DNA from 2 places in the Paenilisteria weihenstephanensis genome. Region 2 is predicted to be linked to the other one. Evidence: riboswitches for the same ligand, from Rfam matches in the RefSeq annotation. Region 2 holds a riboswitch; the other holds the start of a gene.
The links. A riboswitch is a leader RNA that binds a small molecule or an ion and turns the genes downstream of it on or off. The one in region 2 is predicted to bind S-adenosylmethionine.
Positions count from the first base shown of each region.

Region 1: another riboswitch for S-adenosylmethionine. It lies ahead of UE46_RS03820 (O-acetylhomoserine aminocarboxypropyltransferase/cysteine synthase family protein); the one in region 2 lies ahead of ssuE (NADPH-dependent FMN reductase).

Region 1 is NZ_CP011102.1:792,466-798,305, forward strand. It holds gene UE46_RS03810 (GyrI-like domain-containing protein) at 1-403, shown strand, start outside; gene metX (homoserine O-acetyltransferase MetX) at 420-1,529, opposite strand; gene UE46_RS03820 (O-acetylhomoserine aminocarboxypropyltransferase/cysteine synthase family protein) at 1,560-2,837, opposite strand; SAM riboswitch class I at 2,958-3,058, opposite strand; gene UE46_RS03825 (HdeD family acid-resistance protein) at 3,371-3,898, shown strand; gene UE46_RS03830 (hypothetical protein) at 4,116-4,304, shown strand; gene UE46_RS03835 (hypothetical protein) at 4,498-4,725, opposite strand; gene UE46_RS03840 (hypothetical protein) at 4,820-5,491, shown strand; gene UE46_RS03845 (LPXTG cell wall anchor domain-containing protein) at 5,746-5,840, opposite strand, start outside.
Region 2 is NZ_CP011102.1:2,982,131-2,987,970, forward strand. It holds gene UE46_RS14385 (LLM class flavin-dependent oxidoreductase) at 1-582, opposite strand, end outside; gene UE46_RS14390 (LLM class flavin-dependent oxidoreductase) at 599-1,600, opposite strand; gene UE46_RS14395 (glutaredoxin family protein) at 1,576-1,860, opposite strand; gene ssuE (NADPH-dependent FMN reductase) at 1,877-2,422, opposite strand; SAM riboswitch class I at 2,525-2,635, opposite strand; gene UE46_RS14405 (avidin-fold protein) at 3,711-4,049, opposite strand; gene UE46_RS14410 (nitroreductase family protein) at 4,174-4,749, opposite strand; gene UE46_RS14415 (metallophosphoesterase) at 5,044-5,840, opposite strand, start outside.

The DNA.
Region 1 (5,840 bases), 1.2 Mb from region 2:
CGAGATTCCGAAATTTTGGGAAGAAGTGTGGTCAGACGGGACAATGGAGCGTTTAGCAGGTTTGGTGAACGGTGAAGTTCCGCGTTATATGGGGATTTGTAGCGTTTCTGAGGAACAAGCACCGAAACAGGAAATGGATTATTGGATAGCGGTGGATTGCGACGGGGAAGCGCCTGTTGACATGGGAAAATGGGAAATTCCGAGTTTGCAGTGGGCAGTGTTTCCATCGGTAGGTGCGTTGCCAGACGCGATTCAACAAACGTGGCAGAAGATTTATGCGGAATGGTTGCCAGCGAGTGGCTATGAACATGGTCCAGGGCCTGAGATCGAGGTTTATGGCCCAGGCGATAATAGAGCGGATGATTATGAATGCGAAGTTTGGATACCGGTTATAAAAAAATAAGTGCGCCACGGCGCACTTATTTTTTCGATTCAATTCGCGAATGCTGCGTCAAAAAAGTACTAATCAGCGGATGAAACTTCTCAACTTCAACTAAAAAAGCATCATGCCCATAATCCGAATCCACCTCATAATACGTCACCGGGACATCCCATTCCTTCAAAAGTTCATAATCCCGACGCAAATCATGAATCCGAAACAGCTGATCACTTGTCACACCAACCAGCAAATATGGAATCCGAATCCCAGTAAAAAGCGGCTTGTCATCAGCGCCAACCACCGTCACATCAAATAAATCAATCGCTTTTGTCAAATACAGATAGCTATTCGCATCAAACCGTTCCACAAACGAATCCCCTTGGTATTGCAGATACGACTCAACTTGGAAATGCTCCTTCGAAAAAGCACCCGGAGAAGAATCAGCAACCGTAAATCGTTCAAACCGTTTCGAAAATAGCTCACTCGTGCGATACGTCATCATTCCAACCATCCGCGCTGTCGCAAGCCCACCCTCAGGCTGCCCAATATAATCCCCACCATTAAAATCAGGATCATTCAAAATCGCCATCCGCATAATCAGGTTATACCCAATCGCCTCAGGACTCGCCGCAAGAGGAGACGCTAAATTTATCACGCTCCCCGTTATTTCCGGGTAATCAATCGCCCATTGCGTCGCCTGCATGCCACCCATCGAACCGCCAATCACTGAAACCACATGCTTAACACCGAGCGCATCCAGCAACGCCTTTTGCACCTTAATAATATCCTTAATCGTAAACCCAGGAAAATGCAACCGATATTCTGCCCCCGTCCGCGGATCTACCGAAGAAGGCCCAGTTGTTCCACTACAACCACCAAAAACATTCGTACAAACAATGAAATAATCAGCCGGATCAATCGTTTTTCCCGCTCCAATAAAATCATCCCACCAACCAGCGACATCCTCGTCAAAATGCTTCGCCGCGTGCGCCGTCCCAGTCAATGCGTGCTCCAACAAAATACAGTTATCCTTCGCCAAAGAAAGCTCGCCATACGTCTCAAAACCAACCTCAATCGGGCCAATCGTTTCCCCATTTTCCAACACAAAAGGCGTGTCATTAAAAAGTTCTATCTGTCTAAGTGTTCCCATCCCACATCACCTTTTCTTCATCTGATAGTTTTAAATTTTGTCCAAAGCTTGCGCCAAATCCATGATAATATCCTCGCTATTCTCAATCCCAATCGAAACGCGAATTGTCTCGGGTTTCACACCAGCTTCCTTTTGTTCCGCAGCGTTCAACTGCTGATGTGTCGTTGAAGCGGGGTGGATAATGAGCGATTTCGCATCACCGACATTTGCCAAATGCGAAAATAGTTCCACAGACTCGATGACTTTTTTGCCAGCCTCGTAGCCATCCTTCACGCCAAACGAGAAAATAGCGCTAGGTCCCTTTGGAAAATAAATTTGCGCCAAATCATAATATTTATTCGATGCGAGACCAGGATAGTTTACCCAAGCTATTTTTTCATGTGATTCCAAGTATTCCGCCACTTTTTGAGCGTTAGCCACATGTTTATCGAGACGTAGCGACAATGTCTCCAAACCGAGAATTAGCAAGAACGAGTTGAAAGGGGAGATCGCAGCACCTGTATCACGAAGCAGCGTCACGCGTAATTTTGTAATATAAGCCGCAGCACCGACATCATTCGCATAAGAAAGGCCATGATAGCTCGGATCAGGATCAACCAATTTTGGGAACTTGCCATTTTTCCAGTCAAAAGTACCAGCGTCAATCACGGCACCACCTATTGCTACGCCGTGTCCACCGATAAATTTCGTAGCCGAGTAAACGACAATATCAGCGCCAAAATCAAACGGACGATTCAAGTAAGCCGTCGCGAATGTATTATCCACAATCAGCGGGATACCATGTTCGTGCGCCACATCTGCCACCTTGCGAATATCGATAAGATTAATATCAGGATTCCCAATTGACTCAATGAAAATCGCTTTCGTGCGTTCCGTAACAGCCGCAGCGAAGTTCTCCGCATCATCTGGGTCAACAAACGTCACATCGATCCCAAAATCCTTCAGCGTATGGGAGAATAGCGTGTAAGTCCCACCATAAAGCGTGCTCGCCGAAACAATATGATCGCCACTACTCGCAATATTCAAAATCGCATATGTAATCGCAGCCATCCCAGAAGCCGTCGCAACAGCCCCAACGCCGCCTTCCAAAAGCGCCAATCGTTCCTCAAAAACCGCCGTCGTAGGATTCGTAATACGCGTATAAATATTCCCAGCTTCTTGCAAACCAAACAGCGCCGCCGCGTGATCCGTATCATTAAACGTGTAAGAAGTAGTCTGGTAAATTGGCACAGCACGAGCGTTTGTCGCGGAATCTGGCGTATGCCCTCCATGTACTTGTATAGTTTCAAAACGATAATCTTTTCCCATCATTCCTCTACCCCTCTCAAAAACGTCAACTTATCAAGAAAAAACAAAAACCCCTCCATAGCACGCAGATGATAAGCGTTACTTAGGAAAGGTTGAACGAACAACGATTTCGTAGTCAGTAACTTATCTTTGCAAAAAAATTGCTGGAATTAGCACCGTGATCAAAATATCCGGTTGCTAAGGTTTCGCAGGGCCAGTCCCTCCACCTTTCTTGATAAGAAGCGTATTAAATTGGTTCTATCATACAATTATTTAGATACCTTTGTCAAGAGAAGTAGACAGATTTTTCAAAAGAATAAAGCTTAATTTAAAATATGTATTTTTTGAGTACATTGTAACTAAATTTCATCCGATAAAACACTAAACAAGCATTAAATAACGCTTACATATACAAGTTGTTTGCCTAAATGTGACTAAAGGCGAAATTCATAAAATAATATACGAAAATAAAAGTGTTTCAATCAAGAAATAAAGGGTAAAATAGCTGATAGAGCCTAAAAATTCTAATCATAAAAAAGGAAGTGTTACATATCATGAAAACATTCGCACGTATATTGGTGTTAATCGCCGGTATCGCAATGATATGTTTAGGAATCTGGTTTGTTTTCCACCCAGGTATTTCTTTACTATCATTCACTCTATTCATCGGAATCCTAATGTTAATCGTTGGGGTATTCCAAATCATTCAATATTTCTCCCATCGCAGTGGCCAAAAAGTTTCTGGTTGGATCCTAGCAGAAGGAATCTTGTCTGTATTACTAGGAATCTTGCTACTAGCTGACCAATTGGAAGGAACAGTAACATTAGTACTTGTCTTCGGTATGTGGGTTCTTTTTGCAGGAATCATGCGTACAATCGGAGCCTTCGCTGCTAAAAATGAAAACGTTCAAGGTTGGGGCTGGATTTTAACATTAGGTATTCTAGGAATTGTTCTTGGTTTTATCTCTTTATTCAATCCAATCGTTGGCGCAATCGGTATCGTGATTATCGTTGGTACATTCTTCATCGTCCAAGGTATCAACTGTATCGCAACGTTCTTCTTTGTTGGCAAATTGAAATAATAGAATGAACTTGAAAAGGACAAGTAATCCAGTAATCTGGGATGCTTGTCCTTTTTGGTGCGCCCAGCATGCGCAAATACTAGGTGGTGAAAGTCCACTACAGGCTTGGCGGTAGGAACTGTTAGCTCAAGGCAAGGGTGTCCATCGTGAGGTGGAATCTTAAGGAAACTAGTGAGAAAATATCGAGCTGACGAACAGAAACTGCATAGAAGGCTGTATGAAGACGGATGAGATTGCTAAAAAAATCGAGGTCCAATATGCCCGAATATCCCGTAATAAGGATTTAATTAAATCAGCTTTACTCGAAGATCCTGGTTCTAGCCCTAGTAGCACTTTCAACAACAATTCTTGGAACCGTGTTGGTAACATTACGACAAAAATCCAAGGAAAGTATATGATTGTGTAACATCTTAAAATAGATAAATCACTCGCTAGTGACATTTCTACGCTTATGTAAAAGTGAGGCGTGTTTTGGCATGTCCTTTTCTATGCCCGAACTCAATGATTTCAAACCATATAGATTTTTAAGGTACCTGTGCATTATACCTACAACCATAAAAAAAACCTGTCTTCAGACAGAGTTTTTTTATGGTTGTAGGTTATTTACGGCTTTCAAAGAAAGCAAGAAAAGCAAAAATAACTGACATAACTATGAAAATTACTGGTATTACCAACGGAGCACCAAAATAGTTGATATTGCTGTAATTCTCTGAATCGTAATGAAGTAATCCCTGCGTGTAATTCTTAAATGCCATGTCCAATACTTGCAACAAGAATATTCCCGCCAATCCAAGTGTAAAAGTAACGAAACTGAAAATTTTATACATCTAATTTCCCCCTTTATCTAGTAATCTTTACTATAACATGATATTATGAAGATTGTAACAAGAAATATATAGAAATCACTGGGGGTTTTTAAAAATGAAAGCGAAAAGAACATTTAAAAAGGTTAGGGCAAGTTTATTGGTGGCTACATTAACACTATCGGGGGCGATCCTAACACCGCTAACAGCAAACGCGGAAGTTTCACAAGAAACTAAAGATAAAGTTACTAACCTCGTAAAAGATTATTACAACAGTCAAATTACTACGGTTGGAGAAGAAGCGATTTTTCCAGACGCACAAGTTGAGGGTGTGAGCGATGACGCAGTACTTGATAATGAAGGTACCGAAGGAGAAATTACAACTTTTGGCGCCGCGGTTATGTGGCAAACTAAAAAAACATACAAGGGTATGGAATATGGTCCTTGGAAAACAGTAGGCGTGCGAAAAGCTTCACCAACTAAAGGGAAAATGTATGTTGATTTCAGTACAAAAGTGTCTACATCCTATAGCGGTTCAATTAAAGTAGGCGTTAAGAAAGTTGAAAGTGTTCTTGGTTTCAGTTTAACATCTTCCAAAACAACATCTTTTAAGAACGACTGGGAATGTAAAGCGAATGTTTCCTATATAGCAGAATCTCGATCACGTTATAAAGTGTATGAAGTCAAACAAACTAAAACAGTCATGAACACTTGGACGGGTCAAAAAGCTGTAACTAATTACTATGTAAAAGTCAAAAAAAATGATTCAATAGATGTTCGTGTAAGATAATCAATACTAAATTACAGGGCTCTCATTTCTGGTAAGTCCTGTTTTTCTGCCTTTGACATCTTCGTTTTTAATGGCTTAGAAGGCTCGTATACTGAAGGTACGTAGGGTGGTAGGGTTCTTCCTGCTCAATTATCCATTGGGAAATAGTGAAATTATGATATTGCATCAATGATTGAGAGTATTGTTTTTCTGTTACAGATATTAAGTAAAAAAAGATGAGAGACGAAAATCGCCCTCATCTTTTTTACATTTAATTATCCACGTTTTCTAAGAAGAGCTGCTGCAATTCCTGAAACGAGTAATCCTGCGAATACCAAGCCAGCAGAACTAGAGTCTCCTGTTTTTGGTA
Region 2 (5,840 bases):
CGAGAAAAACCGTCCCTGATGATTCAACCGATGCAACTTCTCCCGATCAAAAAACTGCCCAGTCTCGCGGTCCCGCACAAACGCATCGTCCTCCCACGAATCCCAAAGTCCCTTCACGACTTCCAAATGCTCCGTCGCAATCTCATAACGTAAGGCATGTTCCGGGTGCGTTTTCTTACTATAATTATTCGCCGAACCCTCAAGAGGCGACGTCACCGCGTTCCATCCAGCCCGACCATTACTAATCAAATCCAGCGATCCGAATTGCCGCGCCACCGTAAATGGCTCACTGTAAGACGTCGATAGCGTCCCAACCAGCCCAATCCGCGACGTTACCGCAGCCAATCCCGAAAGCACCGTCAAAGGCTCGAAGCGATTCAAGAAATGCGGAATCGATTTTTCATTAATAAACAACCCGTCCGCCACAAACGCCAGCGTAAAGCCCGCAGCCTCAGCCTTCAACGTCGTTTCCTTGTAAAAATCAAAATTCACACTCGCATCCGCCGGCACACTCTCATGTTTCCAAGCATTCATGTGCCCACCAGGACCATGCAACATCACGCCAAATTTAATTTTCCCCATCTTCAGTTCCCCCTTCTTATCTCACTTCCGCCGTCAAAACAGCCTCACTAATCAGCTGCACCGACCGAAACCGCGCGTCCTGCCTCGCAACCGGCGTATGAATCACAAACTCATCCACGTCAAACGTCGCACGCAATCGCACCAATTCCGCCTTCACCTGTTGCGCCGTCCCAACAATCACATCCGCCGCACGCTCCTCAATCTCAAAATCAACCACACCAGCCTGTCTCGCGAATTCCTCCGCTTGAGCCACCGTCTGCACCGTCACCGAAACACCCGTCGAAAGCGTCACCCGCACCACTTTCTGCTCACCCGCAAGCGCCCGTGCCTCGTCCTCCGTATCCGCCGCCAAAACCGGAACTGCAATAATCAATTCACCCTCCGGATTCGCCGTCCGAAACGCCGTCACCGCCTCGCCAAGCGCCACTTCATCACTATTAATAAACTTCGCAAAACAGAAATTCACACCTTGCGCTCCCGCCAAATTCGCACTCGCCACACTCGCACCCAGCAAGAAAATCTCCGGTTTCGTTGGTGGATCAGGATCAACCCCAACGCCCGCAAGAGCATGATCCGCAGGTACTGCCCCATCAACAAACTGCTTCAATAACGTCAACTGCTCCGCAAAATCCACTTTTTCTGTTCGTCCAAACTGCAAAGCCTTCGTCGATAACGGCAAACCACCAGGTGCCTTCCCCACACCTAAATCCACCCGATTCGGCGCTAAAGTAGCTAATAAATTAAAGTTCTCCGCGACCTTATACGCGCTATAATGCTGCAACATCACGCCCCCCGAACCAACCCGAATCCGTGACGTCCGTGCCAACAAATGCGACACCAAAACCTCCGGCGAAACGCCCGCAAGTAGCTTCGTATCATGATGCTCCGACACCCAAAACCTGTGATATCCCCATTCCTCCGCCTTCTCCGCTAACGCAATCGTCTGCTGCAACGCCTGATATGCACTTTTTCCATCCGCAATCGGGCTCTGATCTAATAAACTGAGTCTAAATCCCATTTCTCCGCCTCCCTCAAAGCCGTCTCAAGCGCTGGCAAACCGAGTTCCGTCACGCCCCGATATGTATGCCCCTGACCAATCTCGACCACTGGAACATAACGCACCCCGTATTTCGCCTGCAAAATTTCCCGCTGTTCATCATGATCCGTCACATCAACCAACTGAAAATCGCGCCCCTCCTTCGTCAAATAATCCTTGACCTCCGCACAATACGCACAACCCTGTTTCGCCCAAACGACAATCGATAAATTTTCCGCCACGTCTTTCGTCCCCCTTTTAAATCGTTTGTCGTACCTCACGTCTGCCAATCGCAACAACCAATTCCGCCAACTGCCCGCGTAACCGCTCCTCGAGTCCCGCATCCCGAATTGGCACAACCGCCGTTTTATCCACTTGCGAATCCACAACGTAAACCCCTTGCAAAACCTCGCCCTTCAACACACCGAGTAGCGGCTTAAGCGTAAAATCAATCGCCAACACGTGCCCGCTGCTCCCACCAGACATAATCGGCAGCGCCACCTTATTTTTCAAAATATTCTCCGGCAACAAGTCTAAAACCGCCTTCAAAATTCCCGTATAAGAAGCCTTATACACCGGCGATCCAACAATCACACCGTCCGCCGCCTCGATATCCGCGACCAACTCCCCAATCCGCGCATCCTTAAAATTTGCACTCGCCAATGTTTCCGCTTCAAAATCCCGCACCGAGTGAAAACTAACCTCCACTCCATCCTCCTGCAAAATCTCACCAGCATACCGCAAAACCTTATCCGTCCCCGATTGCGCCGATGGACTACCAGACAAAATCACGATTCGACTCATCTCATCCCCACTTTCTTTTAAAACATATATATCCGATGCATTTACTATGAATTAAGACGAAAAAGAACCTCCTTCCCGAATTTGGAAAAGAGATCCCTCTTCTCCCCATTTGCCAGGCCAAACACGCTCGCCTGCTGGAATTAGCACCGTTCTATCACTAGAGGTTGCTGTGGGATCAAAGGACCAGGTTCCTCCCCCAACTCTTAATAAGGACTGTATAATTTTTATGATTGGATGTATCTTACCATCTCTAAAATCAGATGTCAACAAATATTTTGTCTTTTTAGACTAGTTAGGTTTTTCACATAAAAGCTGAGGCATTCCCCACTCTGAAATCCCCAATACAAAAAAATTTATCCATTCACAGCTTTGATCTGCACCACTCTGACCTATCTACTTGGTTTTCTTACTTCAAATAACTTTATTATCGATAGAACCCCTATTACCGCTACTGGAATACTCACAATAAACCATAAGATAGTTCTTGGAAAAATTTCATAGTAATAAACATTGAACACTACTGAACATATAAATAATACAACATACTTCAATTTGTTTCTCAAAAAAACACCTCGTTCATTAAAAGAATAGCTAAATGAGCATTCTCCGATCAGCCAATCCCTTTATCTGGATTTCAAGTCCTCTCTGCTCACTTTCACTTTGCGCTAGATATTCAATATATAACATTTTAAAAAAAGTGTCAATCACCACATTAATTGTAAATAACAATACTTTTCATCCTCCGTAATGTTAAGTTTTTCTCACTACACTGATCCCAAGCAGTCCCTACTACCACATTCAATCTGCATGTAGATAATCAGGCCTTGATCAAACGCCCTTTGTTAGTAAGTGTTTAAGTAAATATTGATTACAGAGCGCTTCATAAATAGAATATGCCAGAATAGACAAAAAAATACAAGCAAAGTAAAAAAATCCACCAGAAACAATAGACATCATCAATTGCCAAATATACTGTAAAATTTCAAGTATAACTGATAAGATAACTTAAAAAAATTATCTCAAGAATTTGCTATGCCTATACCTTATAAAAGTTTTTAAAGAGCCAAATAATTCTCTTATACACTTTTCTATGCGGATGTCTTATTGACTTTTTTTACTACAGCTTACAAAATTCACCACTTATATTAAAGTTATATATGTATTAAATAATATGTATTAGCATCCTTCTCACCACAAGAAAAAACTCTTATTGAGTTTCATTAAAATTAACAACCCCTAACGTGTTTAAAAGTTGCGAAAGCCCCTCAAAAAGGAGCTCATCACGTCTTCAAATCTCTTCCACAATAGAAGTACCAGAGTCTCGCTCAAGCCCATTCCACTGCCATTTCTCATGCATACGAAGCTTCCCATTTGGTAAATTTTCTGGCGTTGAGTGACATGTACCACTCCGAATTTTCTTATGGATGCTCACATGATTATAGCGAAAATCCAAAGATCCGTCCCGATTCACAACCCCAATCAGCGTGCCTCGCTCAATCTCGCCACCCTCATATGTCCCAGAAATCACGTCCCCATCTTGAAAATAATGAAAAACTGTTTCCGTAGACACCTCACCGTTCTCCGAGTTTTCAACAACTACGAATTTTTTACCTTGATAATCAACTATTTGGAACCCCTCCTACAATATCGAGATAATCGCGTAAGTCTGTATAGTTTGTGAATTTAGTATACCACAAAACGACAAAAACACCCTAGCCATCCGCCAAGGACTAGGATATATTTATCTGCTATTAATCGAGATCCTTCACCCATTCAGACAAGGGCCGGCGCGGCTTCGCATCAGGAATCTCATTGAACTGCGTGATCTGCAAACAACCAACAATCTGCTGTCCATCGAGCCCTAATTCCGCAACAACTTCCGAATCAAAAATAAAATTATTCGTACGCCATAGCACGCCCAGACCAGCTTCCCACGCCAAAAGTTGGATATTCTGAATAAACGCACTCGTCGCAGCAATCGCTTCAAAATCTTTCTTACCACTACCAATAATATCTGTCGTCACGATCAGCGTATAAGGCGGAGCAACGATCTTTCGCTCATTTCCATCCTTAATTTGCTCCCGGCGCTCACGCGTTAACGGCTCACCTTGCATCCGTTCCATCGAATTCACAATCGCATTCACAAAACGACGCTTCTCAGCTTCTTTCGACAAAACCGCTACATGCCACGGCTCCACTTTACTATGAAACGGTGCAAAAGCTGCTTTTTCGAGGATATCATTAATCACCGCACGATCGATCGGCGCTTCATCTACCCTCTTGATACTACGGCGTTCAGTTATAATTTCAGCTATATTTTTAGTCATTAAAAGTCCCCCTAGTGATAATCATTCTCACTAAGTATAGCACGCTCCGTTCCGATTGACCATTACAGCGTGTCGACAAACGCTCATTTTTGTTGTGGGTCTTTGAAGTGAAGCGAAATAGAGCCTCAATATACAAAGGAACAAAGTGAGTTTGTAGTCTTCAAAAGCCCGTTCCAGTGCTCTCGTACCTCAGTACGCTCCGCGCTGGTACTCGCTTTTGCCTAGAAACTAAGCATTTGTCGACGCGCTGAGGTTTTTTTGGGAAATCATGTGAAGTGGTTTTTCTACGGCCTTTTAATTTTCTGGAATTTCCAATGTGAGGTCGTTTTTCGTTTTATGCGCCACAATGTAATCAATATACTGCGTCATAAACTCGCTGTCCGCCTTCTGCCACAACGCATAACCTGGCGTCTTCTCCACACCATTCAAAAAGCTCTTATCCCCAGTGAAATACGAAAAATTGACCTGTTCCATCGTTTTTGCCATTTCCTCCACATCATCCGGGTCATATTTCCCAGTTAAAAATAAATCGCTGAGCGCCTTCGTATAGCTAAATTGGCCAAAATAAGCCTTTGAGTACTGCTGAAAACCGAGCAAATTCGGGTCCTTCGAGTTTATTTTCCGCGCATATTTTTCCACGTCCACACGCTGCGTTTTATAAGACAACCCCTTATCTGGCGCGTAGTTAACGACACCATACTGCTGCGGATACATCGCCATCGAGCTCGTCGCAACATCATAAATCGTGCGATCATGCGACGTTTCCGACCTAATATCTTGAATATGCACATGCCCACTCAAGTTCAGCGGAATATCATTCTTCGCAAAAAGCGACACTGCCTCCTTATTCTGCACAATCGTGAACCCTTTCGTCAAAAGCTCACTATGATCGAGCAAATTGTGATGCGTCACCGTAACCAACTCAGCACCGTGCTTCTTCGCCAAATCAATACATTTTTGAATCCAAGCAAACGTCTCCGTGCTGATATACCCGTTCGTCTCCGGCGCACCATACCGCTTATTATTCTCATAATCCGCCGTATCTACCATCAAAAGCCAAACATCACTAGACGGCGTCGCAAGGTAACTAA